Regions from separate parts of the Marinobacter bohaiensis genome, predicted to be linked through region 1. Evidence: predicted binding sites of a transcription regulator. Region 1 holds the regulator's gene; the other holds the start of a gene.
What was found. The regulator FliA, encoded in region 1, starts transcription of late flagellar genes. The targets are predictions, from matches to a motif close to CTAAAGTTTNNNNNNNNNNNGCCGNTAA.

Region 1 (15,389 bases):
CGATGCCGTCTTCCAGGCCGATATAGGGCGGGATAAACACCCAGCGAACCTGCACCATCGCGCGTTTGATAACCGGCCAGGAGGTCTGCAGGACGGTGGCCGCCAGGGTGCCGCCGATGACGATCAGCCCGGCCGGTGCGTTGAACAGCGAGCCTAGGGCGCCGCCTTCAAGGAGATTTCCGCCGAGGATGGCTGCAAAGGCCAGGACAATGCCCAGCAGACTCAGCAGATCCATCAGCGAACCCCTTCGACCAGGCGAGCTCCCACATCTTCCAGCGCCAGGACCTCGTCACTCAGGCCGGCCTTGGCCACTGCCATGGGCATGCCATAGATCACCGACGATTTTTCATCCTGGGACCAGATCACACTGCCGGACTGCTTCATCATGCGGCAGCCCTCGCGACCGTCCGCACCCATGCCGGTAAGGATGATGCCCAGGGTCTTGCCCGGAAAGCTGCGCGCCAGCGAGCCGAAGGTCACGTCGACACAGGGCTTGTAGGTCAGGCGCGCATCGCTCTCGAGGATACGTACCCGCCCATGCGGCCCCTTGTTCTCGATCATCATCTGCTTGCCACCCGGCGCCAGCAGCGCGAGCCCCGGGCGCAGCATGTCGCCGTCCTCCGCCTGGCGCACCTCGATCTGACACAGCTTGTTGAGGCGATCGGCGAAAGCGGGCGTGAAACTGGCGGGCATGTGCTGGATCAGGACGATCGGCGACGGGAACCGGGCCGGCAGGCCGGTCAGCACCCGCTGCAGCGCAATCGGGCCGCCCGTGGAGGTGCCGATGCCCACCACGCTGAAACTGCGTGGCGAGGCCTTGCGCGACGGGCGCGGAGCTTCCGTTTCCGACTCGGTATCGCGGCGCGGCGCCGAGGGTCGGGCCTGGGGCCGAACCGGCGTGGAGCGGGATTCGGGCACCGACGGCGCCACCGGCGCCGGCCGGGAGCCGGGGCGACTGCGGGCCACGTCGAGGATGCGTTCGCGCAGGATGCGCTGCAGCTCGCTGTTGTCCCGCGCGATCTCCTCGAAATTCTTGGGCAGGAAGTCGACCGCGCCGGCCTCCAGCGCGTCCAGGGTGACCCGGGCGCCCTCGTAGGTCAGGGACGAGAACATCAGCACCGGCACCGGCCGGCGCTTCATGATTTCGCGGACCGCGGTGATGCCGTCCATGATCGGCATCTCGTAGTCCATGGTGATGACGTCAGGACGCAGCTTCTCCGCCTGTTCCACGGCCTCGCGACCGTTGGTGGCGGTGCCCACCACGCGAATGTTGCCGGAGGCGTTGAGGATCTCGGTCAGCCGTTTCCGGAAGAATCCGGAATCGTCGACCACCAGGACGGATACCGACATGCGCGCCTCCCTGTTATCCGTAATGCTGCAGCAAGCTGGGCACATCGATAATCAGGGCGATCCGACCGTCCCCGGTGATGGTGGCTCCGGCCATGCCGGGTGTGCCGTGCAGCATGCGACCGAGCGGCTTGATCACCACCTCTTCCTGGCCGATCAACTGGTCGACCACAAAGCCCACCTGCCGGGTGCCCATGGCCACGATCACCACGTGTGCGTTCTCCGGCTCGGGTTCGCCGGCAGCGCCGTGAACCAGCCAGTTCTTGATCTTATAGAGCGGGAACACCTTGTCCCGCACCACGATGCATTCTCGGCCATCGACGATGTTTTTCTTGGTCAGATCCAGATGGAAAATCTCCACCACGTTGACCAGTGGCAAGGCGAACGACTGATCTCCCAGCATGATCATCAGCGTGGGCATGATGGCCAGGGTCAGCGGCACCTTGATAATGATCCGCGACCCCTTACCCAGCTCCGACTCGATACCGATGGTGCCGTTGAGCTGGCTGATCTTGGTCTTGACCACGTCCATCCCGACGCCGCGGCCGGACACGTCGGAAATCTGGTCCTTGGTGGAAAAGCCCGGTGCGAAGATCAGGTTGTAGCATTCGCTGTTGGTCAGACGGTCGGCGGCTTCCTGTTCGTAGATGCCCTTCTCCACCGCTTTCTGGCGCAGCTTGTCGGGATCCATGCCGGCGCCGTCGTCCTCGATCACCAGCAGGATGTGGTCGCCTTCCTGCTCGGCGGACAGGGTCACCTTGCCCTTGCGCGGTTTGCCGGCATTCTCACGCACATCCGGCGCTTCAATGCCGTGGTCGACGGAGTTGCGCACCAGGTGCACCAACGGGTCCGCCAGCGCCTCGACCAGGTTTTTGTCCAGGTCGGTGTCCTCGCCGTGCATTACGAGGTCGATTTCCTTCTTGAGGCTCCGGGCCAGGTCGCGCACCACCCGCGGGAAGCGACCGAAGACTTTCTTGATCGGCTGCATGCGGGTGGCCATCACCGCCGACTGCAGATCCGCCGTGACCACATCCAGGTTGGACACGGCCTTGTGCATTTCGGTGTTCTCGCTCTGGTCGCCCAGGCGTTGCAGGCGGTTCCGCACCAGCACCAGCTCGCCCACCATGTTCATGATGTCGTCCAGGCGTTTGGTATCAACCCGCACCGAGGCCTCGGCCGTCGGCTGGGCGTCGCGCTGGGGTACCGCCGGCGAGGCCGGTGCTTTCTTGTCGTCAGCCGCTGGCTTGTTGTCGCCTGCACCCTGAGTGCTGGCAGCGGCGGGCTTCTGCGCCGGGCCGGTGGCCGGGCCCTTGCCCTTGCCGTGGAGCTCGTCCAGCAGGCTCTCAAACTCGTCGTCGGTGATCTTGTCGTCACCGCCGGCAGCGGCCTCCGGCGCCTTGCCGGCCGGCGTGTCGGGGCTGGCACCGGCGGCGCCCTTGAACTGGCCCTTACCGTGCAGCTCGTCGAGCAGATTTTCGAATTCGTCGTCGGAGATTTCGTCGTCGGCGGCCGCGGCGCTTTCGTTGCTCTTGGCGGCATCCGCCGGCGTGCCGCCGTGCTTGCCCTTGCCGTGCAGCTCGTCCAGCAGATTCTCGAATTCGTCGTCGGAGATCTCGTCGTCCTGGTCGGCGTCGCCGGACTCGCTCTTCTCACCCTCCAGGGCGTCGAGCAACTGTTCGAACTCGTCGTCGGTGATGTCGCCCTGGTCGGCGCCACCGGCGGGATCGCTTTCAGTCGGGGCTGGCTGACGGTCCTCCGCCGGCGGTTCGGCGGCTTTGGGCGCCGCACCTTCCGGCTCGGCCAGCGCGTCGAGGGCTGCGATCAACGCAGGGTCGGCCGGCGTTGGCTCTTCCCGGTTGCGCACCTGGTCGAACATGGCGTTGACGTTATCCAGCGCTTCGAGCACCACGTCCATCAGGTCGGACGTCACCTGGCGCTTGTGGTTGCGCAGGGTGTCGAAGACATTCTCGGCGGAATGGCAGCAGTTGACGAGCGCCTCCAACTGGAGGAAGCCGGCGCCGCCCTTGACGGTATGGAAACCGCGGAAAATGGCATTCAGCAGGTCGCTGTTATCCGGCTGCTGCTCCAGGTCGACCAACTGCTCCGACAGTTTTTCGAGAATTTCTCCAGCCTCGATCAGGAAATCCTGGAGAATCTCTTCGTCAGCATCTAACGCCATGCAATGTCCTCACTTAAAAACCAAGGCTGGACAGGAGGTCATCGACATCATCCTGGCCGGATACGACATCCTCACGCTCATCGGCGTGCATCTGCGGACCTTCCCCTTTCTCGATCGCCCGGGCCGGTTCTTCGCCCAGTTCATGGACGGTGCCGGTAATCTGGTCAACATGGCTGGCCATGACCACCAGGCTCAGGAGGTGCTCTTCCACTTCCTTGACCAGGGCGGTGACCTTCTGGATGACCTGCCCGGTCAGATCCTGGAAGTCCTGCGCCAGAAGTATTTCCGACAGGTGTGAGTACAGGATTTCCGTGTCATTCGCGGTCTGGTCGAAGAAGCGATCGATGCGGTGGTACAGCTCGCGGAACTCACCGGCACCGATTTCGCGACGACGCAGTTTTTTCCAGTCGTCGCGCAGTGCCAGGGCTTCCTCGCGCATGGCGCTGGCCTTGGGCATGGCCTCCTCGACCAGATCCATGGTGCGGTTGGCGGCGCTGCCGGTCATTTCCACAACGTAGGCCAGCCGGTCCGAGGCATCGGTCATCTTGGACAGCGCTTCGCGCTGTTCGGCGTTCTGCGGATCGATCTGGAAATTGCGAATCGCTTCGTGGAGGCTGCGCGTCAAACGGCCAACCTCGTGGTACAGGCTCTGGTCCCGCACGTCGTTGAGCTCGTTGATCAGACGCATCGCCGCCGCGTAATCCCCGGCATCCACCTGCGCCTTGAGGTCAGTCGCCTGCTGCTTCAGCTTTTCGGTGACTTCAGGGTCGAGCTTCCCCGCATTGTCGTCTTTTGGATTGCCCATGATTGGCGCTCTGATATTCAGGACTGGATGCGTTCGAAGATCTTCTCAATCTTTTCCTTGAGGACCGCTGCCGTGAACGGTTTCACCACGTAGCCATTGACGCCGGCCTGGGCGGCGGCCACGATCTGGTCGCGCTTGGCTTCGGCCGTGACCATCAGGATGGGCAGGTCCTTGAGCGTGTCGTCGGCACGACAGGCCTGCAACAGCTCGAAGCCGGACATGCCCGGCATGTTCCAGTCGGTGACGAGGAAGTCGTACTTGCCGCTCTTGAGCATGGGCAGCGCTGTGTTGCCGTCGTCGGCCTCGTCGGTATTGGTGAAACCGAGGTCGCGCAGCAGGTTCTTGATGATGCGCCGCATCGTGGAGAAATCATCCACGATCAGAATTTTCATGTTCTTGTCCAATGGGACCTCCAATCGTTACAACCCGGGATACCAATCGTGCCGGCCCGCCTCCTTCTGACCGGCCACACCGTGCCGGCGGGATCAAAAGGCACCGCCTATTCTGTCCAGTCCACGGACGCTGTAAAGCACCCGTTACCAAAAACTACAGTTTGTACCGTTCTCTAGTGTCGAATCAGCCCGGTTGCCAGTCGCTCAGGCGCGCTTTCAGACGCAGTGCCGCCTGACTGTGGATCTGGCTGACGCGACTCTCGCTGACGCCGATGACCGCGCCGATTTCCTTGAGGTTAAGCTCTTCCTGGTAATACAGACTCAGGACCAGCTTTTCGCGCTCCGGCAGCCCGTCAATGGCCTGAGCCAGACTGTGCCGAAAACCGGCTTCGGACAACTCCGCATAGGGGGCGTCAGATACCGCATCTTCATTGTCTATCGGCACCTCGCCGGATTCATTTAGCTCATCGAGGCTAAAAAGTCGTCCGCCGCTCGAGTCGGCGAGGCAGGCGTGGTATTCGTTGAGCGTCATTTCCAGCTCGGCGGCGACGTCCGCATCCCTGGCTTCCTCGCCGGTACGGGCCTCGACGGCCTTGATGGCCTGCGCGATGCGACGGGTGTTGCGATGGACGGAGCGCGGCACCCAGTCACCCCGGCGGATCTCGTCAACGATCGCGCCACGGATACGGATACCGGCGTAGGTTTCGAAGGAAGCGCCTTTATTGGCTTCGTATTTTTGCGCGGCCTCCAGCAGGCCGATCATGCCGGCCTGCATCAGGTCTTCCAACTGCACAGAGGCGGGCAGCCGCGCCATCATGTGCAGCGCGATCTTCTTCACCAGCGGCGCGTGATCCTCGACCAGTTGCCGGGCCGCACTCCGCTCACTGCTTTGTTGGTAGATTCCAAGGCCTTTTGCCAACGTCATCAATCCGGATTACCCAAACAGCCCGTTTGACCGCCATACCACCTGCCCTGTCGGCCGGCGTACTGCATCAGGCGTCAACCAGACGCTCTACGAAAAATTCCAGGTGCCCCCGCGGCGACGACGGCAATGGCCAGTTGTCGACTTTCTGGGCCAGGGCATTGATGGCCAGCGACGCCTTGGCGCGGGGATAGGCTTCGAGCACTGCACGCTGACGTTGTACCGCTTTCTTGACCGCCTCGTCGAACGGGACGATGCCCTCATATTGTAGTGCAACATCCAGGAATCTCTCGGTCACCCGGGTCAACTTGCCGAACAGGTGCTTGCCTTCCTGGTCGTTGCGTACCTGGTTGGCCAGGATGCGGAAACGGTTAGTGCCGTAATCACGGTTCATCAGCTTGATCAGGGCGTAGGCGTCAGTGATGGAGGTGGGCTCGTCGCAGACCACCAGCAGCAGCTCCTGGGACGCTCGCAGGAAGCTGACCACGGATTCGGAGATGCCGGCGGCGGTGTCCACGATGAGCACGTCGATCTGGTCGCCCAGTTCGCTGAACGCGTTGATCAGTCCGGCGTGTTCCATCGGCGTCAGTTGAGTCATGCGCTGGGTGCCGGAGGACGCCGGAACGATCTTGATGCCGCCCGGCCCGTCCACCAGGACGTCGCGCAGGTCGCACTGACCGTTCAGCACGTCGGACAGGTTGTGCTGGGCGGTGATGCCCAGCAGCACGTCGATGTTGGCCAGTCCCAGATCAGCGTCCAGGACCACCACACGACGCCCCATCTGAGCCAGGGCAATGGCCAGATTGACCGAAACGTTGCTCTTGCCAACGCCACCTTTGCCGCCGGATACGGCGATCACCTGAACCGGGTTTGGTCTACTCATGCCGGGTACAGTCTCTCACGACAGGTTGTGATTCTCTCGGCCGGTTCCGACCGGCTCTGTGTATGGACGGCTCCAGAACGATCGGCGGCTCCGGCAACCTTCCCGTATTCAGGCACCCGCTGCGACCATGGACGTCTCCCGCATCTGGCGCAGGCGTTCCACACCCAGGCGGACCAGCGGTGCGGACTGCGCGGGATGGATATCTTCGGGAATGCGCTGGCCATCGGTGTAGTAGGCCACCCGAAGTCCGGTTTCCATGGCGAACCCGAGTACCTCGCCGAGCGTCAGGGCTTCATCCAGCTTGGTCATGATACACCCGGCAGGATTCGCCATCTTATAGCAATGCCACGTGGATTTCATGATCCGCGGCTGACTGGTGGCCGACAACACGAGGTAGGGCTTGACCGGGTGATCGCTCGACGCCAGCTCTTCCAGCTGCTCCTGGTGGCCGCGATCGGCGTGGGTCAGGCCCGCGGTGTCGATCAGCACCAGACGCTTGTCGGACAGGTCGTCCAGAATCCGGTCGAGGGAATGGCTCTCGTCGACCACGCGTACCGGCACATTGAGGATGCGGCCGAAGACGAACAGCTGCTCATGGGCCGCCACCCGGTAGCGGTCGGTGGTGACCAGCGCCAGGGAATCCGGACCATGCTCAAGCACATAGCGCGCCGCCATCTTGCCGATGGTCGTGGTCTTGCCGGAGCCGGTGGGGCCGACCAGCGCGACGATACCGCCCTGTTCGACAATCTCTTTATCCTGGGTCCGAACCCCCGCGGCGAGGGTCCGCAGCGCCTTCTTCCAGCCTTCTTCAAGGCGGCAGTGGCCCTGGTTACGGGCCAGTGATCCGGCCAGCTGGCTGGACAGACCAAACTCCTCCAGGCGCTCCGCCAGACGCTGCTGGCTGGCGACGGCCGGTTCCGCGGGCTGGGCTTTGCCTGGAGTCCGCTCACGACGCTCGTTGACCATGTCCCGCAGCGAATGAATTTCGGCACGCATGGCTTCCAGAGCCGCCTGCGTGGTATCCGGCGCCTCGCTCTGGGGCTCGGCATTTTCCGCTACCTCGGCGAATACGTCCGGCTCGCGCGGCTGGCGCTTTTCGCGGATTTCACGAATGCGGTCGCGGGAACGGCCGAGTTCTTCCTCCAGGCGGCGATGCTGTTCCGCCTGCATTTCGGCCAGGCGCGCACCGTTGGTGGCATCCACCGCGGCGTTGCCCAGACGCTGGCGCGCCAGATTCTCGTCATAATCAAGGGCCGTCACGATTTCGACACCGCCATCCACCCGTCGGTTGGACAGGATGACCGCGTCCTCGCCCATTTCCAGGCGAACCATCTTCAGCGCTTCGGCCATGGTTGGCGCAAAAAACCGTTTTACCTTCATGATGACTTTCCTCCGTCGGCGCCGCCGTCAGCGGCGCCCTGCTCTGCGGGCCGGCCTTGCCTTACTGCTGGCCCACCGATGCCACAATCGTGATCTGTTTGTTATCCGGCACTTCCTGATAGGACAGGACGTGCAAGCGCTCTACGCCATAGCTGACAAAACGGGCCATGACCGGCCTCAACGGCCCGGACACCAGCAGGATCGCCGGTTTGCCCATCATCTCCTGACGCTGGGCGGCGTCGCGCAGGGAACGCTGCAGTCGCTCGACCATGTTGGGTTCGAGCACCAGGCCGATATCGTCCTGACCGCCGGATTGTTGACTCTGCTGCATGGACTTTAGCAACATCTGTTCCAACTCCGGATCCAGGGTGATCACCGGGATTTCGTGATCGCCGCCGCAGATGCTCTGGACGATCATTCGCCGCAGCGATTGCCGGGCCGCCGTGGTCAGCACGCGAGCGTCCTGGGTTTTGGGCTGGACGTTGACGATGGCCTCGGCGATCGAGCGCATGTCGCGGATCGGCACCTCTTCCTGGAGCAGGCTCTGCAGGACTTTCAGCAGCAGACTGATGGAGACGGTGTTGGGCACCAACTCCTCGGCCAGCTTGGGCGAAACCTTCTCCAGCTGTTCCAGCCACTTCTGGACCTCTTCGTGCCCCAGCAGCTCGTGGGCGTGCTTCTGCAGGATCTGGTTGAGGTGGGTGGCCACCACGGTACTGGCATCGACGACGGTATAGCCGAGGGTCTGGGCCTGATCCTTCTTGTCGGGCTCGATCCAGCTGGCATCCAGGCCAAACGCCGGGTCTTTGCCCTCGATACCCTCGATCTTGCCGAACACCTGCCCCGGGTCGATGGCCAGCTCCCGGTCCGGATGGATCTCCGCCTCGGCGATGGTCACGCCCATCAGGGTGATGCGGTACACATTGGGCATTAGGTCCAGGTTGTCGCGGATATGGACCGACGGCATCAGGAAACCGAGATCCTGGGACAGCTTCTTGCGCACGCCCTTGATCCGGGTCAGCAGTTGCCCGCCCTGGGACTTGTCCACCAGCGGAATCAGGCGGTAGCCCACTTCCAGGCCGACGATGTCGACGGTGGACACGTCGTCCCAACCCAACTCTTTGGATTCCGCCGGCCCCGGCAGCGCCTGCCCCTGACCGCCGCCTTCACCACCCTGCGGACCGGCCGGCTGCGCGGTGCGAGGAACGCCACCACCCCGCGCCGGGAAGACGCTGTCGTCTTCCTCAACCGCCTGCTGCTGGCGTTTCCAGATGTAGTAGGCACCCGCACCGGCAATCAGGCCCAGCCCGATAAACGCCACGTGCGGCATGCCGGGGATGATGCCCAGGATGATCAGGATCGCGGCGGCAATCGCCAACACCCGCGGCGCGGTGAACATCTGCGACAGGATCTGCTGGCCCATGTCCTGGCTGGAGGTCACCCGCGTCACCATAATGGCGGCGGAGGTGGACAGCAGCAGCGACGGGATCTGGGCGACCAGGCCGTCACCGATGGTCAGCAACGCGTAGCTGCGCATGGCATCGCCGAAGGACAGGGCGTGCTGCAGCATGCCGATGACCACGCCGCCGGCGATGTTGATGAACAGGATCAGCAGGCCGGCGATGGCATCGCCCTTCACGAATTTGCTGGCACCGTCCATGGAGCCGTAGAAGTCGGCTTCCTGGGCAATCTCGGAGCGGCGGGCCTTGGCTTCGTCCTGGTTGATCAGGCCGGCGTTGAGGTCCGCGTCGATCGCCATCTGCTTGCCGGGCATGGCATCCAGGGTGAAGCGGGCGCTGACTTCCGACACCCGGCCGGCACCTTTGGTCACGACCATGAAGTTGATGATCACCAGGATGGCGAAGACCACCAGGCCGACGGCGTAGTTACCACCGATCAGCACCGCGCCGAACGATTCGATCACCTTACCGGCGGCGTCGCCGCCTTCGTGACCGTTGAGCAGGACGATCCGGGTCGAGGCCACGTTCAGCGCCAGGCGCAGCAGCGTGGCCACCAGCAGCACCGTCGGGAAGGCGGCGAACTCCATCGGCCGCAGCGCGTAGACACACACCAGCAGGATGACGATGGACAGGGTGATGTTGAACGTAAACAGCACGTCCAGCAGGAACACCGGCATGGGCAGTATCATCATGCCCAGCAGCGCCATCAGCAGGATCGGGATCCCGAGATTGCCGTTTGTCAGGGATTTGACGTTATTCAGGACCAGCGCTCTGTCCACAGCCCGAAACTCTCCAGCTCGATCAACGTTTGTCTGTGCCGCGATGTCGTTTTTTTGACGGCACGACCGCATCTGGAGGGGTTTTCGCAATATCCATACCAATCGCCGCAAGAAGCTTTATCCGGGGCACCCCTGACTGACTGGACCGGGCAAGTGAGGTATCCTTGGTGAGATTTTATGTTCCTATTCTGAAAAGAAGGTGAGCCATGCCCGTCCTTGAGGTAAAGCACCCCCTGATCCGCCATAAACTCGGCCTCATGCGCCGGGCGGACATCAGCACCAAGAACTTCCGTGAGCTGGCACAGGAGGTCACCGCCCTGCTGACCTACGAAGCCACCCAGGATTTCCATCTGGAAAAACAGACCATCGAAGGCTGGGCCGGCCCGGTCGAAGTGGATCGCCTCAGCGGCAAGAAAGTGACGATCGTCCCCATCCTGCGTGCCGGCATGGGCATGCTCGAAGGCGTCCTCACCCTGATCCCCGGCGCCCGCGTGAGCGTGGTCGGCCAGGTCCGCGACGAGGAAACCCTGGAAGCGAGCACCTACCTGGAGAAGCTGGTGGGCGAACTGGACCAGCGTCTGGCGATGATCGTCGACCCCATGCTGGCGACCGGCGGCTCGCTGATCTCCACCATCGACCTGCTCAAGAAAGCGGGCAGCACCGAGATTCGAGCCCTGGTTCTGGTGGCCGCGCCGGAAGGCATCGAGAAAGTGCTGGAGGCCCATCCGGACGTGTCCATCTACACCGCCTCGATCGACGATCGCCTCAACGAGAAAGGCTACATCCTGCCTGGCCTGGGCGATGCCGGCGACAAGATCTTCGGCACCAAGCAAAAGGATAACTGAGCATGCCAGCTACCCCGAACGAACCGGTATGGCGCCAGGCCGTCGCCGGCGCACAGATGTTGCTGGTCGCCTTCGGCGCACTGGTACTGATGCCCCTGATCACGGGCATGGATCCGAACGTCGCGCTCTTCACGGCGGGCGTGGGCACGCTGATGTTCCAGATCATCACCGGCGGCCAGATCCCGATCTTCCTGGCCTCTTCCTTTGCCTTCATTGCCCCGATCCTGTCCGCCAAGGCCAAGTTCGGCATGGAGGAAACCCTGGGCGGCCTGGCCGCCGCCGGCCTCCTTTACATGCTCCTCAGTGGCGTGGTGAAGCTGCGCGGCACCGGTTTCCTCAACCGCCTGCTGCCGCCCGTGGTGATCGGCCCGGTGATCATGGTGATTGGTCTGGGCCTGGCGCCGACCGCGGTCAACATGGCCATGGGCAAGGCCGGCGACGGCAGCGCCCAGTTGGTGCCCTACGACACCGCCATCTGGATCGCCATGATTTCGCTGGTCACCACCATCCTGTTCTCGGTCTTTGGCCGCGGCATGTTCCGGCTGATCCCGATCCTGTTCGGCGTACTGGTCGGCTACGTGCTGTCGGCGATCGTCGGCATCGTCGACCTGACGCCGATACGGGAAGCGGCCTGGTTTGGGCTACCGAACTTCGTCACACCGGAATTCAGCTGGGGCGCCATCCTGTTCATGATCCCGGTGGCCATCGCCCCGGCCATCGAGCACATCGGCGACATCCTGGCCATCGGCACGGTGACCCGCAAGGACTACCTGAACAAGCCGGGCCTGCACCGCACTCTGCTGGGTGACGGTGTCGCCACCAGCACCGCGGCTTTCCTCGGCGGCCCGCCCAACACCACCTATTCCGAGGTGACCGGCGCGGTCATGCTGACCCGCAACTTCAACCCGCGGGTGATGATCTGGGCGGCCATCGTCGCCGTGGTCCTGGCCTTCATCGGCAAGTTCGGCGCCGCCCTGCAGACCATCCCGGTGCCAGTGATGGGCGGCATCCTGTGCCTGCTGTTCGGCTCCATCGCCGTGGTGGGGCTGAACACCCTGATCCGTCACCAGGTGGATCTGGCCGAAGCCCGCAACCTGGTCATCGTCGGCGTGACGCTGGTGTTCGGCATTGGCGGCATGGCCCTGGGCCACATCGAGGGCATCGCCCTGTGCGGTCTGGTCGCCATCGGCCTGAACCTGGCATTACCCGGCAGCCAGGCGGCCTGGGGCGCCTCGGCCGCATCCAAGGGCGATACTCCGGCGGCAGAATAACCGGGCCCTTGAGCAGCGCGCCGCCAGCCGGCGGCGCGCGGTTTTCAGGGGATCAGCCCTGATAACCAAGGAGCGACCATGACACGCCCGCTCGACAGTTCCGGCATCAGTTTCACCGCCCTCTACACCGGCGCCGTCTGGCAGCACAACGGCCTCTCGGAAGACGGGCTCACCCCGCCCGCCGGCCATACCCTGTACAACCTCATGACGCCCTTCGAGGGCCTGAGCCGCCTGGTCACCGGCGGCAACATCCGCACGTTCCTGCTGCAACGCCACCTGATCATCGACCAGTTGATTCACGACGCCATCGAGCATCGTGGCATCGGCCAGGTACTGGAGATCGCCTGCGGCCTGTCACCTCGTGGTATCCGGCTGCGCCGGCGCTATCCTCACTTGCAGGTGCTGGAAACCGACCTGCCCGCCATGGCCACCCGCAAGGCGGCCTATCTCGCCACCCACGGTTTTCTGGGCGAGCATCACCAGGTCCGCCCCATCGATATCTTCGCCGACGGCGGCCCCCTGGCCCTGGAACGGGTGATCGAGGACCAGTTTGACGCGGGACGGCCGCTGCTGGTGGTCACCGAGGGTCTCACCAGCTATTTTTCCCTCGACGACATCAGCCGGTTCTGGCGTCGCCTGGCGCGCTGCCTGGCACAACGGCCGGGCTCGGCCTACCTGACGGAAACCTACCTGCAGCCGGATGGCAAACTACTCGGTCGCGGGCTAGATCTGCTGCGCGGTGCATTGGGTCGAATGACCCGGGCCGACGTGAGCTTTCACTTTCACGACGGTGCCTCGGCCGCCCGGCACCTGGCCGGGCTCGGCTTTGATGGTGTGCAGGCGATTGATCCGGAGGCTTACTACGGGCGGCTGCCGATTCCGGAAAGTCGGGGGACGCCACTGGTGCGGGTGCTGGATGCGAGGAGTTGAGTCGGTCGATGCAAAGGAGGAACCGGCCCGGGCACCCGCGGTGCCTCAGAAGCTCAAGCGTCCGCTGCATGCCCGAGCAGTTGCTACCAATGTAGCCGGAGCTTCAGCTTCGGAGCAGCCGGCAGGCTGCCGATAAAAACGCCAAGCCCCCGGAATGTTGCCAGCCCAGCCTTGTGTTAAGGGACACTAGCTGTCCCGCCGCAGATCGCCGGGAATCGGGAAGTCCGGCATGCCCGGGCGCTCGCCCTGACCGCGACGATAGCGCCGCAACTGGAACAGGTAGGCCAGCACCTGGGCGATGGCCACATAGAGCCCGTGGGGGATTTCGCCGCCCACATCGGTGTTGTGATAGACCGCCCGGGTCAGCGGCGGGGTGCGCAGCACGTCGACCTTGTGCTCGCGGGCGATTTCCATGATCTTGAAGGCCACCTGGTCCGCGCCCTTGGCGACCACAATCGGCGCCGCCATTTTTTTCTGGTCGTACTTCAGCGCCACCGCGTAATGGGTCGGGTTGGTGATGACCACGTCGGCGGTCGGCACATCCTGCATCATGCGGCGCTGGGCCATTTCCCGCTGCAGCTGGCGAATCTTGCTTTTGACTTCCGGCTTGCCTTCGGTGTCCTTGAACTCGTCCTTGACCTCCTGCTTGGTCATGCGCAGCTTTTTCTGGTGGTCATAGATCTGGAAGGGCACGTCGATGGCGGCGATGATGATGGTGGCGCAGGACAGCAGGAAAAAGCTCCAGCCCAGCGTCCAGACCACATGCTCCATGGCCGGCACCGGCGCTTCCTCGGCGATGGACAGCAAGTCCTCGGTGCGCAAATCCAGGATCACCACCGCGATCACCATCACCAGCGCCACCTTGGCGACGGCCTTGACCAGCTCGATCAGTGAACGCATGGAAAACATGCGCTTGAGGCCCTTGAGCGGGTCCATGCGACTGAGCTTGGGGGCAATGGCCTTGCCGCTGAACAGCAGACCGCCGATGCCGATGGGCCCGGCGATCGCCGCCACCAGCAGCATCAGCAGGATCGGCGACAGCGCAATGGCGGCATCCTCGGCCGCCGCACCCAGAATGATCGCCATCTGGTTGGTGTCGAAGGCGCTCATGCGGTCGAACGAAAAACTGTGACGCATGATGCCTTCCAGCGAGGCGCCGAGGCTGGAGCCGAACATCAGCAGGCCGCTGGCGCCGGCCAACAGCACCGCCATGGTCGCCAGTTCACGGGAGCGCGCGGTCTGGCCCTCCTCCCGGGCCTTCTCAAGCCTTCGGGGGGTGGCCTCTTCGGTCTTTTCCTGACTGTTTTCGTTTTCTTCAGCCATGATGGCAACCCAATTCCCGCCGTTGCGTCAGGGAAGACGCTCCAGCGAGCGCATGAATTCAAAGGTCTCCCGGGTGTACTGGTCGAAATGCGGCAGAAAATCGCCGTGCAGCACCCAGATCGCAAACAATCCAAAAATCAGGCCAATCGGAAAACCGAGGGAGAAGATGTTCATCTGCGGCGCCGCGCGGGTCATCACGCCGAATGAAATGTTGACGATCAGCACCGCCGTCACGGCCGGAAGCGCCAACATCATGGCGGAAACGAACATCCAGCTGATGCGATGGGCCAGCTCCCAGTATGCATCGGGGCCCAGACCACCCTGCCCGATGGGCAGCGTACGGAAACTCTCGAGGAAGATCTCGAAGGCCACCAGATGGCCGTTCATGGCCAGGAACAACAGGGTCACGGTAATGGTGTAGATCTGCGACAGCACCGGTACGTTAACGCCGTTGGACGGATCCACCATGGAGGCGAAACCCAGCCCCATCTGCATGGCGATCATCTGCCCGGCGATCACGAAAAGCTGGAACAGCGCGGTGAGCACGAACCCCAGGCCGGCACCGATCATCACCTGATGGATAGTAATCACCACGGCATCGCCCGACAGCGCGTCCACCCGCGGCACGTCGCCAATCAGGGGCACCACCAGGATGGTCATCAGTAGCGCCAGCCCCAGGCGGATGCGCGCCGGCACCAGGCCCGCGCCGACGAACGGGATGGTCATCATGAAGCTGGCGATGCGGAACAGCGGCCAGAGATGCTGCCCGACCCATTGACCGATGCCGTCGGCCGCGATCTCCAGCGCCATGCTCAACCGATCAGGTAGGGAATGTTGGAAATCAGCCGTTCCGCGTGATCGGTCAGTTGCGTC
Region 2 (15,389 bases), on a different contig from region 1:
CGACACCGCGGTCGCCGTGCATCCGTCCGACGAGCGCTACCAGCATCTGATCGGCAAGACCGTCATGCTGCCCCTGGTCAACCGTGAGATCCCCATCATCGCCGACGAGCACGCCGATCCGGAAAAAGGCTCCGGCTGCGTGAAGATCACCCCGGCCCACGATTTCAACGACTACGCCGTCGGCAAGCGCCATGAACTGCCGATGATCAACGTGATGACGCCGGATGCCGATATCCGCGCCGAAGGCGAAGTCTTCAACAGCGACGGCACCGCCAACACCGACATCAGCGGCGCCCTGCCCTCCGCCTACGCCGGTCTGTCCCGCGAGGACGCCCGCAAGCAGATCGTCGCCGATCTGGACACCGACGGCCTGCTGCATCAGGTGGAAGACCACGTTCTGAGCGTGCCGCGCGGCGACCGTTCCGGCCTGATCATCGAGCCGATGCTGACCGACCAGTGGTTCGCCGACGCCAAAACCCTGGCCAAGCCGGCCATCGAAGCGGTGGAAGACGGTCGCATTGAGTTCGTGCCCAAAAACTACGAGAACATGTACTTCTCCTGGATGCGCGACATCCAGGACTGGTGCATTTCCCGCCAGCTCTGGTGGGGCCACCGCATCCCGGCCTGGTACGACGCCGAGGGCAACATCTATGTGGGCCGCGACGAAGCGTCTGTGCGCGAGAAGTACAGCCTGGCCGCCGACCTCAACCTGGAGCAGGACGCCGACGTCCTCGACACCTGGTTCAGCTCCGCCCTGTGGACCTTCGGTACCCTGGGCTGGCCGGAAGACAGCGAGCGCCTGGCCACGTTCCACCCCACCGACGTGCTGGTCACCGGCTTCGACATCATCTTCTTCTGGGTCGCCCGGATGATCATGATGACCATGCACTTCATGAAGGACGAGAACGGCCAGCCGCAGGTCCCGTTCAAGACCGTTTACGTCACCGGCCTGATCCGCGACGAACAGGGCAACAAGATGTCCAAGTCGAAGGGCAACGTCCTCGACCCGCTGGACATGATGGACGGCATCTCCCTGAACGACCTGCTGGACAAGCGCACCGGCAACATGATGCAGCCACAACTGGCGCAGAAGATCGCCAAGCGCACCAAGAAGGAATTCCCGGAAGGCATCAGCGCCCACGGCACCGACGCCCTGCGCTTCACCCTGGCGTCCCTGGCCACCACCGGCCGCGACATCAACTGGGACATGAAGCGCCTGGAAGGCTACCGCAACTTCTGCAACAAGCTGTGGAACGCCGCCCGCTATGTGCTGATGAACACCGAAGGCGAGGACTGCGGCACCAACGACGAGCCGGTGGAACTGTCCCTGGCGGACCGCTGGATCATCAGCGCCCTGCAGACCTGCGAGAAAGAAGTGACCCGCCACCTGGACCAGTACCGCTTCGACCTCGCCGCCTACGCCATCTACGAGTTCATCTGGAACGAGTACTGCGACTGGTACCTGGAGCTGTCCAAGCCGGTACTGACCGACGACAACGCCTCCGCCGAAGCCAAGCGCGGCACCCGCCGCACCCTCGTGCGCGTACTCGAAGCCGTGTTGCGCATGGCGCACCCGATCATTCCTTACATTACCGAGGAAATCTGGCAGCGCGTGGCGCCGCTGGCCGGCAAGTCGGGCGACACCATCATGCTGCAGCCCTACCCGCAGGCCGAAGAGAGCCGGATCGATGCGGATGCCGAAGCGGACATCGAATGGCTCAAAGGCGCCATCGTCGCCGTGCGCAATATCCGTGGCGAGATGAACATATCACCCGCCAAGCGGATTCCAGTACTGCTGCGCGGCCCGGACGCCGACCACCAGCGCATGGAGAAGAACCGCAGCTTCCTGGTCTCCCTGGCCAAGCTGGAGAACCTGACCTGGCTGGGCGACGAAGAGGCCCCCATGTCCGCCACCCAACTGGTGGGCGAGATGGAAGTGCTGGTGCCCATGGCCGGCCTGATCGACAAGGACGCCGAACTGGCTCGCCTGGACAAAGAGCTGGAACGCATCGGCAAGGACATCAAGCGCCTGGAGGGCAAGCTGGGCAACGAGAGCTTCACTGCCAAGGCCCCGGCCGAAGTGGTGGAGAAAGAGAAAGCCAAGCTGGCCGACGCCGAAAGCAGTCTCACCCGCCTGCAGGACCAGCGCGGCAAGATCGAAGCCATGTAAAACCGCTGGAGCCGGCGCCCGATGACCGAATCGACCGTTCCCCCGATCCTGATCATCGGCGCCGGCGCCATGGGCCGCACCTGGGCGGCGCATCTGCAGCCCACTCGGCCCGTGGTCTTTGCCACCCGCCGCTCGCCGGGCGATACCGTCAGCTATCTGATGACGGACACCGACGGCGTCCAGCGCCACGTCTCCATTCCCCTCTGGGATCACCTGCAGTCGCTCTCGGCCGCCCTGGTCATGACCAAGGCGCCAGACGCCGAGGCTGCGGTTGAGCGGCTTCAGGCCGATCTCCCCGCGCACCTTCCACTGGTTCTCTTCCAGAACGGCATGGGCAGCCAACAGACAATCCGGGACCGTTTCGGGCCTCACCACCCGGTGCTGGCCGCGTCCACCACCGAGGGCGCCTACATCGCATCGGAAGGCCATCTGGTCCACGCCGGTCGCGGCACCACCTGGCTGGGTGGACTGAACGATTCCGGTCGCGCCAGCGTAGATACCGTGCGCCCGTTGCTGACTCCCTGCGGCCTGCGCCTGGACGTCGACCCGGATATTGAGGCGCGACTGTGGCAGAAACTGGCGATCAACGCCGGCATCAACCCGTTTACCGCCCTGCTCGACTGCCCCAACGGTGAGATCCTGGGAACGCCCTACTTCGAGGAACGCATCGGCGCGGTGTGTCGCGAGGTGAGCGCGTTGATGCAGCACGAGGGGCGCCACGCCAGCCCGACAGCGCTGGAACAGCAGGTGCGGGACGTGGCCCGGCGCACGGCGGCCAACAGCTCGTCAATGCGCCAGGACGTACGCGCCGGACGAAGCACCGAAATAGACATGATGAACGGGTTCGTCGCCCGGGCTTCGGCCGCCGCCGGGCTGGCCGCTCCGGTCAACCAAGCCCTGGCCGACGCTGTAAAAGCACTCTGACGAGGACAGGATTCATGGGTTATCGACTTTCCAAGATCTATACGAAGACCGGGGACGACGGCTCCACCGGGCTGGCGGACGGCAGCCGCATTGCCAAGAACGCCCAACGGGTGGACGCCATGGGCACCGTCGACGAACTGAACTGCCAGATCGGCGTGCTGATTGAAGAACTGGACGGGGAGGCCGAACTGGCGACGCTGCTGCGCCAGATCCAACACCATCTGTTCGACCTGGGCGGCGAGTTCGCCATACCGGGCAGCCACATGATCGGCGACGGCCACATCGAGTGGCTGGAAAACACGCTGGACGAATGGAATGAAGCCTTACCGCCGCTGAAAAACTTCATCCTGCCCGGCGGTCGGCGCGACGCCGCACACTGCCATCTGGCCCGCGCCATCTGCCGCCGCGGCGAGCGGGTGGTGGTGGCCCTTGGGCACGAAGATTCCATTAACGACGCTTCGCGCCGCTACCTGAACCGGTTGTCGGACCTGCTGTTCGTGTTTGCCCGCATCCTCGCCCGCCGCAATGGCGGCGAGGAGGTACTCTGGTCCCCTTCCCCGGATAAGCCCAAAGACTGACCGCCTGGCGCGCCGCCCGGACGGACGGCGGCGCTCACACCCGGAAAGACGCCACCAGCCGGCGCAGCTCGCCGGTCAGGCCTGACATTTCCTGCGCCGCCGACAGCGTTTCCTGCGCATTGCCGGCGGTACGATGGCCCAGGTCGGTGATCTGCTCGACGTTGGTGTTGATGTTCTTAGCCACCGCCGACTGCTCTTCGGACGCCTGGGCGATCTGGTGGCTCATATCCACGATGGTGGAAATCCCCGCCAGAATCTTCTCCAGGGCATCGGTGACTTCCGAGGATTTGGCCACGGTGGCGTCGGTCACCTCATGACTGTTGGTCATGGCGCTCACCGCCTCACGCACACCGCCCTGCAGGCGACCAATCATTTCTTCGATGTCCTCCGTCGAACGGTGCGTGCGCTGGGAAAGGGAACGCACCTCATCCGCCACCACCGCGAAACCGCGCCCCTGCTCCCCGGCGCGGGCCGCCTCGATGGCGGCGTTCAGGGCCAGCAGGTTGGTTTGCTCGGCAATCGCCTTGATCTCCACCAGCACCTGGCTGATGCTGTCACTGTCCTGGCTGACGCGGTTGATCACGTCCACGGCCCCACGGATTTCATGAGCCAGCGTATGGATCGTGTCGACGGTTTCGGCGACCACCTGACGACCGGTTTCCGCGTCCTTCTCGGCGTGACCGGCCGAGTCCGACGCGCGCTGGGCGCTTTCCGCCACTTCCTGCACCGTGTCCACCATCTGCTGCATGGCGTCGGAAATCTGGTCGGTTTCCGCCATCTGCCGGGTCACCGCCTCGCTGTTGGCGCTGGCGCTGTCGTTCACCCGGGACGCCTGGCCATCCACGTCGCCGGTAGTACGGCTGACCGAACGCACCAATTCCGCCATGTGCCGGGTCATGTTATTGAATTCGCCGGTCAGGGCGCCCAGCTCGTCACGGTTATCCAGCTGGATCTGAGCGGTCATGTCACCCGCGGCCACCTGTCGGGCCGCCGCGCCAAACCGGTTGATCGCCGTGCGCACCGACAGGAAGAACCCCAGGTAGAGATAGACCACCACCAGGAGCAGCGCTCCCAGCACCAGGAAGATCGTCAGGCGCTGCCCGGCTTCATCCGCCAAGCGCGCCTCGAGATTGCCGCGCACAATGCTGAACAGGGTGTCCTGCAGGGCAAAATGACGCTCGATCTCTGGCGTCACCAGGGCATCAAAGTCCTGCCAGGACATTTCCAGCCGGTACGGCGTAATGACGTTCACATCCAGTGCATCGCGCACCGCGACGCTGCTCTGCACCACCGAATCAATCGCGTCGGCATGCTGCTTCAGGACCGGGGACGCGCCAACCGCGACCTGGAATTCCGACTCAATGCGGCTGTTGAGACTCGTAAGCTCGTCGAAAAGACCGTTCATCACATCGGCCAGGGCATAGCCCACGGTGCCCTGATCCAGCGCGTAGATACCGAAGGCGCGCACTCGCCCCTCAAGGCTGGCCGAATCATGGACCGAGTTGGCGGCCAGCTGCAGCAGCATCTGGTTGTCCGGATCGGCATCCCGGGCCAGACCGGACACCTTCAGCGTCGATTCCAGCAGCGCCCGGGTCTTCTGCACGAATTCCTGGTAGTAACCAATCTGGGGATCGATGTTGCTCTGGAAAATGTCTTCCTGTCGGAGCTGCTGCCACGCCTGCCCCACCGCAGCGACCTGCGCATTCCAGGCGCCGTTGTGGTCGAATCCGGGCCGGGACGCCTGCAGCGCCTCGAGGGTCCCGTCAATCCGCTGTGCGGCTTCATCACTCATGGACAGGAACGCGTCATCATTGCGCACCTTGCCAACGGCGCGGTAGTCACGGTAGTCGTACGCGGCACGGACCAGCGCATTAACACGGTCCAGTTGCGTCAATCCTTCCGCCTCTTCACTGATGGCGGCGATGGACTGGTTGAGCTGGCTGACCAGCAGGTAGGACAGGCCGCCAATCGGCAGCAGGAACAGGACACTGATGAGGCCGAACTTATAGATCATCGGCAACCGGTTCATCAGCGCGACGGCAGGATACAGCAGTTGACTCACACGTTCCCCCTCTAACACGCGTGCTGGCCAATCCACAGCCAGGGTTCTTGTTTTTTGTTATGTCACGCTTCTTCACGTGCTGGGTGTCGGCAGCCGCGAGATAGCGTCGTTATGGTTATTATCGGCCGGCGTTCGATAAAGTTGAGTTTTATCGTTTTTCTTCAGGCCATGACAGGCCGGCACCGGTTTTACGTAAACACCCCGCCAATGGCCAGCAATGCCAGGGCACAGATCCACACGAACAGACTGCGGTTCATCAGGTCGCGTACCGCGCGCAGGCTGCGCTCACCGTAGTCCTGCCACTCGTCCGGGTGCGTCCGGGCGAAGCGGTCCGGGTCAAGCGAATAGCTCGACAACGCCCGATTGGCGCTATCGAACAGCAGGTCCGCCGCGGCCATACCGGGTGACAGGATGCGCCGTCCGGCACCGCCCATCCAGCCCGCCAGATCACCCGCCACACCGAAGCTGATGCTGAGCAGGCGCGCCGGAATCCAGGCAATCGGGAAAACGAAGCGGGCAAAGGTTTCACGGCCGGCCGGATGTGGCCAGTGATCCCGCAGGGCCACCGCCAGGCGCGCACCGACGGCGCCCGCCGGGCCGGCCAGCACGTACCAGAAAATCACCAGGAAATAACGCTCGAACACCACCGCCACAAATTGGCGCGCCAGCAGTCGATGCAGTTCCCGCGGCTCCGTCGCCAACCCGCGCTCCGGCGCTGGAAGCAGATGATTGACGTGGTGCCAGGCGGCCTGGGCATCCCCACGGCGCCAGGCTTCGCCATAGGCCCCCAACGGATTACGCCAGCCCGGCACACCCATCATAGCCAGCAGCACGACCAGGTCGAGCAACCAGGTCAGCGGCCACACCGGGCTTCGTTGCAGTGCGATATTCAACACAGCCACCGCGACCACCAGCAGAACCAGCAATGCCAGGCCAAGCCCCGCGCGCGCCTCACGGCCCGCCGCCACCCCGGGGAATCGGGCCAGCGCCCGGCGCAGCCAGCCTTCCGCCCCTTCGCGGGGAGAGCTGTCGAGAAACCGCCGCATCACATAGGCCACCAGCAGAATGACAAAGCCCATTAGCAGGAGTCTCCAGCCGGAGGGACCGCATCCGCCAGGCACCGCCGGAAATGCGACCAGTCGAACGCCGGCCCCGGGTCCGTCTTGCGACCGGGCGCGATGTCGCAGTGGCCCGTCATGCGCTCAGGCGTCACCGCTGGCCAGCGCGTCCGGATCGCCTGGGCAAGAGCCGCCAGCGTCCGGTATTGTCCGGCTTCGTAGGGCAAGTCATCGGTGCCTTCCAGCTCGATGCCGATACTGAAGTCGTTACATTCTTCTTCGCCGAGAAAACACGAGCGCCCGGCGTGCCAGGCCCGATCCTGAAAGGACACGAACTGCACGCAGGTGCCGTCACGGCGCACCAGCGCGTGGGCCGATACACGCAGATCGCGGATTTCCTGGAAATAAGGATGCTCCGCCGCGTCCAGCTGGTTGCAGAAAAAACGCTCGATGGCGTCTCCACCAAACCGGCCCGGCGGCAGGCTGATGTTATGGACCACCAGAAGCGAGATGGGGCGCTCGGGAGGGCGGGGCCCGAAGTTGGGCGACGGGCAGTGTTCAACGTCGACGAGCCAGCCGGCATCGTCAATCTGGAAGGTTTGGTTACGGGACCGGGCAGTCAAAATGCATCCATCGCTTGTTCAGGAGGAAACCGAAATCCGGTCCGCCATTCTACGTCGATTCATGCACAAAGCAACGAAGTGCCGCCCACCGGGCAAAGGCGGCTACCCGGAACACCGTCAGTCCCGGCGGTTATGGCGCAGGTTGTCGATGATCGATTCCAGCGCCCGGTCGAAGATCAGGCCATCATCGAGCATGCTGACTTCTCCCGTGGAAAGCGCCTGGGCCACATCTTCCAGGGTGTATTCCTTGACCTTCGCACCATTGCGGTTAACGAAAATGAACTTGCCGGTCGCCTTGATCACCGCGGCCAGCTTACAGCGGCTCTTCTGGCCGTCGTTGAGCAACTCCACCCAGGAACCCACCCGCAGCTTCTGAGCCATGTCCTGCCAGCGTGGATCAACATCGGCATGCTCGGTCCCGACTGTTTCTTCCGCTGCCGGAGCAACCGGCGCCCGAGGCGCCTCCGGGGTATTCGCGGCCTCGGCAACCGGTGCCGGCTCCGTCGGCTCGCTGACCTGAGGCGCCTGGAACTCGGCGACAGCCTCAGCCACTGACGCATCAACCGGCGGTTCCGGCGTGTCGACCGGAGCCGCTACCGGAGACTGCAACGCCAGCTGCTGCAGGATATCCACATGGGCCAGCTCCAGATCCCGAATCAGGGCATCGCTGGCGAACGGGTCCCAGGAAATGGAATGCAGGGATTTGCGCAGGTTGTCCACGATGGACGGGATGCGACGCAGCAGTTGGGCGCGGGTTTCATCGGTCACCGGAGCAGGATCAACACTCCACACCAGTTCCCGGGCCAGCTCGACCGAATGGGTCCAGGCATCGCTGCCCTCACCTTCGCGCAAGTAGAGGAACTGCAGCACTTTCATCCAGGGCTCGCCCAGGATGGTATGAACTACTTCAGGAAGCTGGCGACCGGACTGCAGCGGCTCCAGCACCAGGCGGGCCGCCTCACGGGCGCGCTCCTGCCGGGCGCGGCCTTCCTCGGCGTCACGCAGCCGCTGCTCGACCAGCTCTCGGCGGCGCCGGTCAAGATCCATGAAGTGACTGAATTCCGCCAGCAGCTCGGAGAACAGTTCGACATTGTCGGTAAAGTCACCGACAAGACGATCCACCACCGCCTCGATCTTTTCACGCAGCGGATCACGCTGGCCGGCCGCTTTCTCGGTCCAGCCGATGCCCGCCATGGCCAGCTCGTTGAGCAACTTACGCGCCGGGTGGCCGCCCCGGTTGAAGAAGCTCCGGTCCAGCAGTGCCACCTTGAGGATCGGGATCTGCAGGCGTCCGATCACCATCTTCATCGCCTGCGGCAGTTGCCGGTCTTCGAGGATGAAATCGAACAGCATGGTCACCAGGTTGACCACATCGGCGTCCACCTGGTTCAACGACGCCATGGCCTGCCCCTTGCGGGCGAGCATCGTTTCCACCTGCCGGGTCAGATTGCCTCCGCCGGTGGTTTCTTCCTGGCCGTGCTCCGCATCGTGGACGTCATACCGGCTCTGGAGCTGCGCCAGTTGGCGCATCAGCTCCGTCGTCGTCATATCCGAGCCCGCACCGGCGCTACTGTCAGCCTGGGCACTGCCCTGCTGGGTGTGCAGCAGGGCCGACAGCTCGGAAAACGTCGCCTGATGGTCGCCCTCGACGGGAGGAAAACCATCCGGCCGGGTGGAGAGCTCTTCGGCGTCGGTCTGTTGCGGAGCCGACGCCGAGGCCTTGGGCGCCGGTCGTTTCTTCATCGGTGCGCCCACCGGCGGGCGCTTCATGTCCGGCAACACGCCCTGCTTGATCAGCAGCTCGTTGGCATCGCGGTAAAGACTGTCGAGCCGATGAATAAACAGCTTGTCGAACAGCTTGAGCACCACCAGCTTGGCGCGGATATCGATATCGAGATCGTTGCAGGCTTCCTGCAGACCGCTGCAGATCACTTCCGGACTGAGCGGCATATGCCGGTCTTCAAGCTTTGCCGCGGGGACCAAGTGCTGGAAACGGTGTACCAGCATGCGGATCAGCTCCTGGTGCCGGTTACGCAGCTTGTTGATCAGGTTGTCGATGGCCACTTGCTGCTCGTGATCACCGTGATCGACCAGACTGAGAGCCTCCTGATCAATTTCCGTGAGGCCGGAGGAGCGGGGGCGCGGATCGAACGAGCCCATTTCATTGAAAGCCCGGGCCACCCACTGCTGGATTGACAGGGACATCGCCTTGCGGCGCAGGCGCAGTTCGCGCATGGCATCGAAGTAGGCGGATTGATCCTGATTGGAACCGGCCTTGTCGGCCAGGTCGAACAGGGCATCGTCGGCACTGTCGAAGAATTCCGAGAGTTGCGTGCGCAGGGACTGCCCGGAATAGTCACGCAGCCGGATCAGCGATGCAGGCAACGAGAACGAACGTTCTCCGGATGCCTTGCGCAGATCCACAACGCGATTGTCACTGACCATGACGACTGCCTCCGAGCACTTGGCTGCGTACAATCGTCCTGGCTGACGATTGCAAACGGCCCATTTCACATGAGTTTACATCCACTCTGGCATCATAGGCGGAAACCGCGTCATCTTGTGTCAGGTTTTGTCACCATTTGTGACGGCCCAAACCACGTCACACTTTCAAACGATTTTGCCGCCGTTTCAATCAGTTGTAATCGCGACTAATTAACGTCGCGATCGCAGGTTGACGCTTTCGGTCACCCGGCCTCACGTTTGCGCCAACACGGGGCCGGCGGCGAAAATCAACCTTGGCGCGGTCCGGCAGAGCCATTAAACTCCGCTTTTCCGGACGCCCGGCCCAGGCCGGCCCCGAGAACCGCAGCCTATAACCGGAGCCCGAGCCCATGACCACCCCTGATCCCGCCCAGCTCAATTCCGCCCGAGCCCAGGCCGTTGCCCTGAGCCTGCAGGAAGATATCGGCAGCGGCGATATCACGGCCCGCCTGATTCCCGCGGATGTGACGGCGTCGGCCCGGGTCATTACTCGCGAGGAAGCCGTGATCGCCGGGCGTGAGTGGGTCGAGGAAGTGTTCCGCCAGGTGGATCCAACGGTCACGCTGACCTGGGCCTGCCAGGACGGTGACCGGGTAACGGCAGACGACACCCTGTTTACCGCCGAGGGGAATGCCCGCAGCCTGCTGACGGCAGAACGCTGCGCCCTGAACTGGCTGCAATCGCTGTCCGGCGTGGCCACCCGCTGCCGCCATTACGCCGACCGGGTTGCCCACACCTCCGTGCGCCTGCTCGACACTCGCAAAACCCTGCCCGGCCTGCGCCTTGCGCAGAAGTACGCGGTCACCTGCGGCGGCTGCCACAATCATCGCATCGGACTCTACGACGCCTTCCTGATCAAGGAGAACCACATCGCCGCCTGCGACTCCATCGCCAATGCCGTCGCAGAAGCCCACCGGATCGCCCCGGGTCGCCCGGTGGAAGTGGAAACCGAGAACCTGGACGAATTCCGCCAGGCCCTTGATGCCGGCGCCGACATCGTCATGCTCGATGAGTTCTCCCTCGACGACATGCGCACTGCCGTAGCCGAAAACAACGGCCGGGCACGCATCGAAGCCTCCGGCGGCATCACTGAAACCACCCTCGTCCCCATCGCCGAAACCGGTGTCGACTACATTTCACTGGGCACATTGACCAAAGATTTGAAGGCCGTCGATCTTTCCTTGCGCCTGAACATGTAGCATGCTTGTGACACATCGCGTCCCGCTACTCCGGGCTTACAGTCGGTAACCGTAAGCGTGTATCAACCCATGCAATTCGGAGTAAGCTTGGAGACGTGTGAGTAAATTGTAAAACCGTATGAAATGTAATGGACGCCGGGCAGCCAGGGAATGGACGGCCTGCTTTCGCACCGCCCCACGGCCCCAGCTTGCCTGGACCCGTTACTTACCAGGGAAGGGTTTCAATTGAACGCACCAGCTCGTTTGGCCGAGTCCGCCCGGACCCTGCTGGCTAACTTGCTGATTGCAGCGGCCGTCGTCGCGCTTGCTGTCGTCTGCATTCAACTGCCGTCGGGCGTCACGCCAGTGCCCGCGATCTGGCTGCCGTCCGGTTTTGCCCTGGCCCTGCTCGTCCTGCGATTCCGGAGTTCAGCGCTCCCGGTCTTCGTTGGCCTGATCGTGTCCGCCCTGGCGACCGGTTACCTGACCGGGCCCACCAATAACGACACCATCAACACGCTGGCGGCCAACCTGCTTTCCTATTGCCTTGCGCCGGGGCTGGCGTACTGGGTGTTCTGGAAGATGTCCCGCAGCCACAACCCGCTGTCGGACTACATTGGCTTCCTCTGGCTGCTCGGCGCCATCACCCTGGGGTCTGTCGCCGCAGCCCTGCCGGTGACCTATCTGGCGTCGCTCAACGCCACTCCGGACAGCCCGCCGCTGAACGAAGTCCTGCTGTTCGCCTGGTTTGCCCACAGCCTGGGCTGTCTGACCGTGACACCGCTGCTGCTAAGCCTGGTGCGAGAGCCATTGGTTGCACGTCTGTTCCAACGCCCCCTGGAATGGCTGCTGTGGCTGGCCGGCCTGCTCTTCATCCTCGGGCTGACCCTGCATAACGCCCTGCAGGCACTGACCCTGCTGCTGCCGCTGATGACCTGGTCGGCGACGCGCTTTTCCCTGGGCGGCAGCATGCTGGCCATTACCCTGGCCACCTTTGCGGCGCTGGCCAGCGTCTTCCTGATGGGCAGCCCCGATATGCCCCGCGGCATGGAAGTCCTGCTGGGGGAAACCCTGATCCTGGCCATCGCCGGTACCACCTGCTACCTGCGGGTCCTGCTGGCCGACCGCGAGCGCGTCGAGAACAGCCTCGAGTCCACGGTCGAGGAGCGTACCCGCGAGCTCCAGCTCACCAACTTCGAACTCAAGGACGAGATCTTCATCCGAGAACAGGCGGAGAAATCCTTCCGACGCTCGTCCCGGCATTTCCGGGCCCTGTTCGAGAACACCAGCAACCCGATCATCGTGGTGGATCAGGACAACCTTATCCGCCAGTGGAACAGCGCCGCCGAGTCGCTGTTCGGCTACAGCCGTGACGAAGCCCTGGACCGCAACCTGCTTGACACCTTTATCCCGCCGGAACAGCGTGACGAGCTGGCCTGGAAGATGACCAAAGTCCTGCACACGGGCCTGGACCGCGATCAGATCGAAACCCAGGTCAACAGCTTCGACGGCACCAGCCACACGCTGCTATGGAACCTAAACCGCCTGCACGAAGAAGATGAAGAAGCGCCGGCGCACATCATCCTGATTGGCCAGGACATCTCCGAGATCCGCGAAACCCAGAACCAGCTTCACTACCTGGCGCATTACGACGTCCTGACGGACACGGCCAACCGGCGCCTGTTCGAGGACCGCTGCCGGCAGGCCATCACCAGCGCACTGCGCCACGGCCACTACTGCGCCCTGATCGCGCTGGATGTGGATCACTTCAAACGCATCAACGACACCCTGGGCCACGACGCCGGCGACGAGCTGCTGCAGGAACTGGCCCGCCGCCTGCAACGCAACGTACGCCAGGAAGACACCATCGCCCGGTTGGGGGGCGACGAGTTCGCCATCCTGCTGAATCAGGTCAACGGCGCCGAAGGGTGCGAAAAAGTGGCCCGCAGCATCCTGTCGGCGATCACAGAGCCCGTTCGCGTACCGAGTGGCGAACTGGTCATCACCTCCAGCATTGGCATCACCCTGGCGCCGGTCGACGGCAAGACCTACGACGACCTCCTCAAGAACGCCGATATGGCGATGTACCGCGCCAAGAAGGCCGGCCGCAACAACATCCAGTTCTTCAGCCAGGACATGAACGAGGAAATGCAGCGCCAGATGGACTTGGAGCGGGAATTACGCGAGGCGATCCGCGTTGGCCAACTGGACCTCTACTACCAGCCCATCATCAACGTCCGCGACGGGCGCGTGGTGGCGCTGGAAGCCCTGCTGCGCTGGAATCACCCGACCCGCGGCCTGCTGACGCCACAGGATTTTCTCGATGTCGCCGAACAGACCGGACAGCTCCAGCAACTGGGCGAGTGGGTCTGCCACAACGCCTGCCTGCAATCCCGGGCCATCCAGGAGATGAGCCCAACGCCGGTCACGGTCAACATCAATCTGTCGTCGCGTCAGTACAATCACCCGCAACTGGCGTCCCGGCTGCATCGCATCATCCAGGACACACACCTGGACCCGAGCCTGCTGGCCCTGGAAATCGACGAGCGAGCTCTCAGTGATCGACTTGAGGAAACCGCAAAAACGCTGGATCGGCTGCGCACGCTCGGCATCGGCCTGGTGCTGGATCGCTTCGGTAGCGGTCTGTCGTCACTGAAACTGCTGCGGGATCTGCCGTTCGACCAGGTCAAGATCGATCCGGATCTGTTGCAACAGGCCCCGATCGAGGAAAACACGGCAGCCATCGTACACACCCTGATCAACCTGGCGCGCCAGCTTTCCCTGAAGGTGGCGGCCTCCGGTGTGGAAACAGCGGAAGAAGACGCGTTCCTGCGCGGCGCCGGCTGCCACCTTTTGCAGGGACATAGACTGTGTCCGCCCCTACCCAGTTCCGGTCTGGGCGAGCTGTTCAGGGATGTGCGCAAGGGACGCCGCCTGCTGCCGGAGGATCATTACTCCATCAGCATGCCGGAAGACGGCCGACAGAAAGGCACCGACGGCTAATTCCCCTGCCGGAGAGATGGGAAGGGGTCAGCGCTGGCCGGACAGGATCGAGTCAATCCGCGCCAGTTCGTTGATCAGGACACGGCCGGACACGCTCTCTTTGCGGAAAAATTCCTCCGCCATCGGCGCAATACCCGATACCGCCGGCAGGTCCCTATCCGCCTCAATGAGATCCTTCATGCGCGGCAGGAAAATGAACTGCAGCCACTGGGGAAAGGTCAGGGTGTCGACGCAGAAAGGCTGGGCGCTTTGCAGCGCTTCCGGGGATGGCGGCTGGTACTCCCAGTACTCCAGCCGGCGCAGTTCCACTTCGATGGTGAGCAGGCCATCCGCGACGTGCGCGGCGGCGGTTTCAGCTTGCTTGGTCAATGCGTTACTCCGCCCCGTCAAAGGGGTTCAACGTCCACCTTCTCGCCATTGAGCAGGCGGTAAAGATCCTGGTACTGACGCGTCAGGTTGTGCCTGGGCGCATAATGCACCAGCGGCTGTCGCGCCTGGTGGGATTCTCTCATTTTAACGGACGCCGATAAACGCACCCCGAGGATGGGCAAGCCCTCCTCCACCAGCTCCTGCACCAGGCGCCTGGGCAGTGAGGCGCGGGGCTGGAACTGGTTGGCAATGATGCCTTCGACGATCAGGTCGGGGTTGTGATCTTCCTGCAGATCCTGGATTTCGCCGAGGATGTTGTACAGCGCCTGCCGGGAGAAATCATCGCAGTCAAAGGGAATCAGGCAACGCTGGGCGGCGATCAGCGCCGAGCGGGTGTAGAAATCCAGCGCCGGCGCCGTGTCGACGTAGATTTCGTCGAAATTCTCGCCCAGCTTCTTCAGGGCTTCCCGCAGCTTGTAGATCTTGTGCTTGGCTTCGAGCTTGCGCTCCAGGTAATCCAGCTCGGGGCTGGAGGGCATCACGAAGAGATTGGAAAAACCGGTGGCGTGGACAAACTCATCGGGCCGGCGATTAAAGACCGAAAAGGAAACCGTCTGTTCAAGCAGATCGGCCACCGTGTCCTTGAGGTCCGCCGCCGGCTTGCCGAGCAAATACTGGGTCGAGTTGCCCTGGGGATCCAGATCCACCACCAGGGTACGCTTGCCTTCGGCGGCGCTGATCGCCGCCAGGTTACAGGTAATACTGGATTTCCCGACACCACCTTTCTGGTTGAATACGACGCGTCTCATGATGCCCTTCCCTTTTGTTGTGCGCGCCGGCGGCTCACGGTGCCGGCGCGGTTGACGTGCAAAAGGACGTGCGCGCTACCACCCCATGACGGCTTTCACGAACGGAATGGTCAGGCGGCGCTGTTCCCGCA

Region 2: the regulator FliA is predicted to act here: its motif matches at 5,853-5,880, upstream of DKK67_RS12470 (methyl-accepting chemotaxis protein).

What each region holds. Positions count from the first base shown of each region.
Region 1 is NZ_QGEH01000004.1:70,241-85,629, forward strand. It holds gene DKK67_RS16960 (flagellar motor protein) at 1-235, opposite strand, end outside; gene DKK67_RS16965 (protein-glutamate methylesterase/protein-glutamine glutaminase) at 235-1,350, opposite strand; gene DKK67_RS16970 (chemotaxis protein CheA) at 1,364-3,526, opposite strand; gene DKK67_RS16975 (protein phosphatase CheZ) at 3,540-4,331, opposite strand; gene cheY (chemotaxis response regulator CheY) at 4,349-4,735, opposite strand; gene DKK67_RS16985 (RNA polymerase sigma factor FliA) at 4,908-5,648, opposite strand; gene DKK67_RS16990 (MinD/ParA family protein) at 5,716-6,528, opposite strand; gene flhF (flagellar biosynthesis protein FlhF) at 6,637-7,908, opposite strand; gene flhA (flagellar biosynthesis protein FlhA) at 7,970-10,147, opposite strand; gene upp (uracil phosphoribosyltransferase) at 10,354-10,992, shown strand; gene DKK67_RS17010 (uracil-xanthine permease family protein) at 10,995-12,263, shown strand; gene DKK67_RS17015 (class I SAM-dependent methyltransferase) at 12,342-13,193, shown strand; gene flhB (flagellar biosynthesis protein FlhB) at 13,380-14,516, opposite strand; gene fliR (flagellar biosynthetic protein FliR) at 14,544-15,326, opposite strand; gene fliQ (flagellar biosynthesis protein FliQ) at 15,329-15,389, opposite strand, start outside.
Region 2 is NZ_QGEH01000001.1:2,782,447-2,797,835, forward strand. It holds gene DKK67_RS12455 (valine--tRNA ligase) at 1-2,170, shown strand, start outside; gene DKK67_RS12460 (ketopantoate reductase family protein) at 2,192-3,094, shown strand; gene DKK67_RS12465 (cob(I)yrinic acid a,c-diamide adenosyltransferase) at 3,109-3,672, shown strand; gene DKK67_RS12470 (methyl-accepting chemotaxis protein) at 3,707-5,734, opposite strand; gene ampE (regulatory signaling modulator protein AmpE) at 5,923-6,813, opposite strand; gene ampD (1,6-anhydro-N-acetylmuramyl-L-alanine amidase AmpD) at 6,813-7,382, opposite strand; gene DKK67_RS12485 (DUF1631 domain-containing protein) at 7,533-9,860, opposite strand; gene nadC (carboxylating nicotinate-nucleotide diphosphorylase) at 10,250-11,098, shown strand; gene DKK67_RS12495 (bifunctional diguanylate cyclase/phosphodiesterase) at 11,324-14,080, shown strand; gene DKK67_RS12500 (YqcC family protein) at 14,108-14,449, opposite strand; gene DKK67_RS12505 (ParA family protein) at 14,467-15,258, opposite strand; gene hda (DnaA regulatory inactivator Hda) at 15,334-15,389, opposite strand, start outside.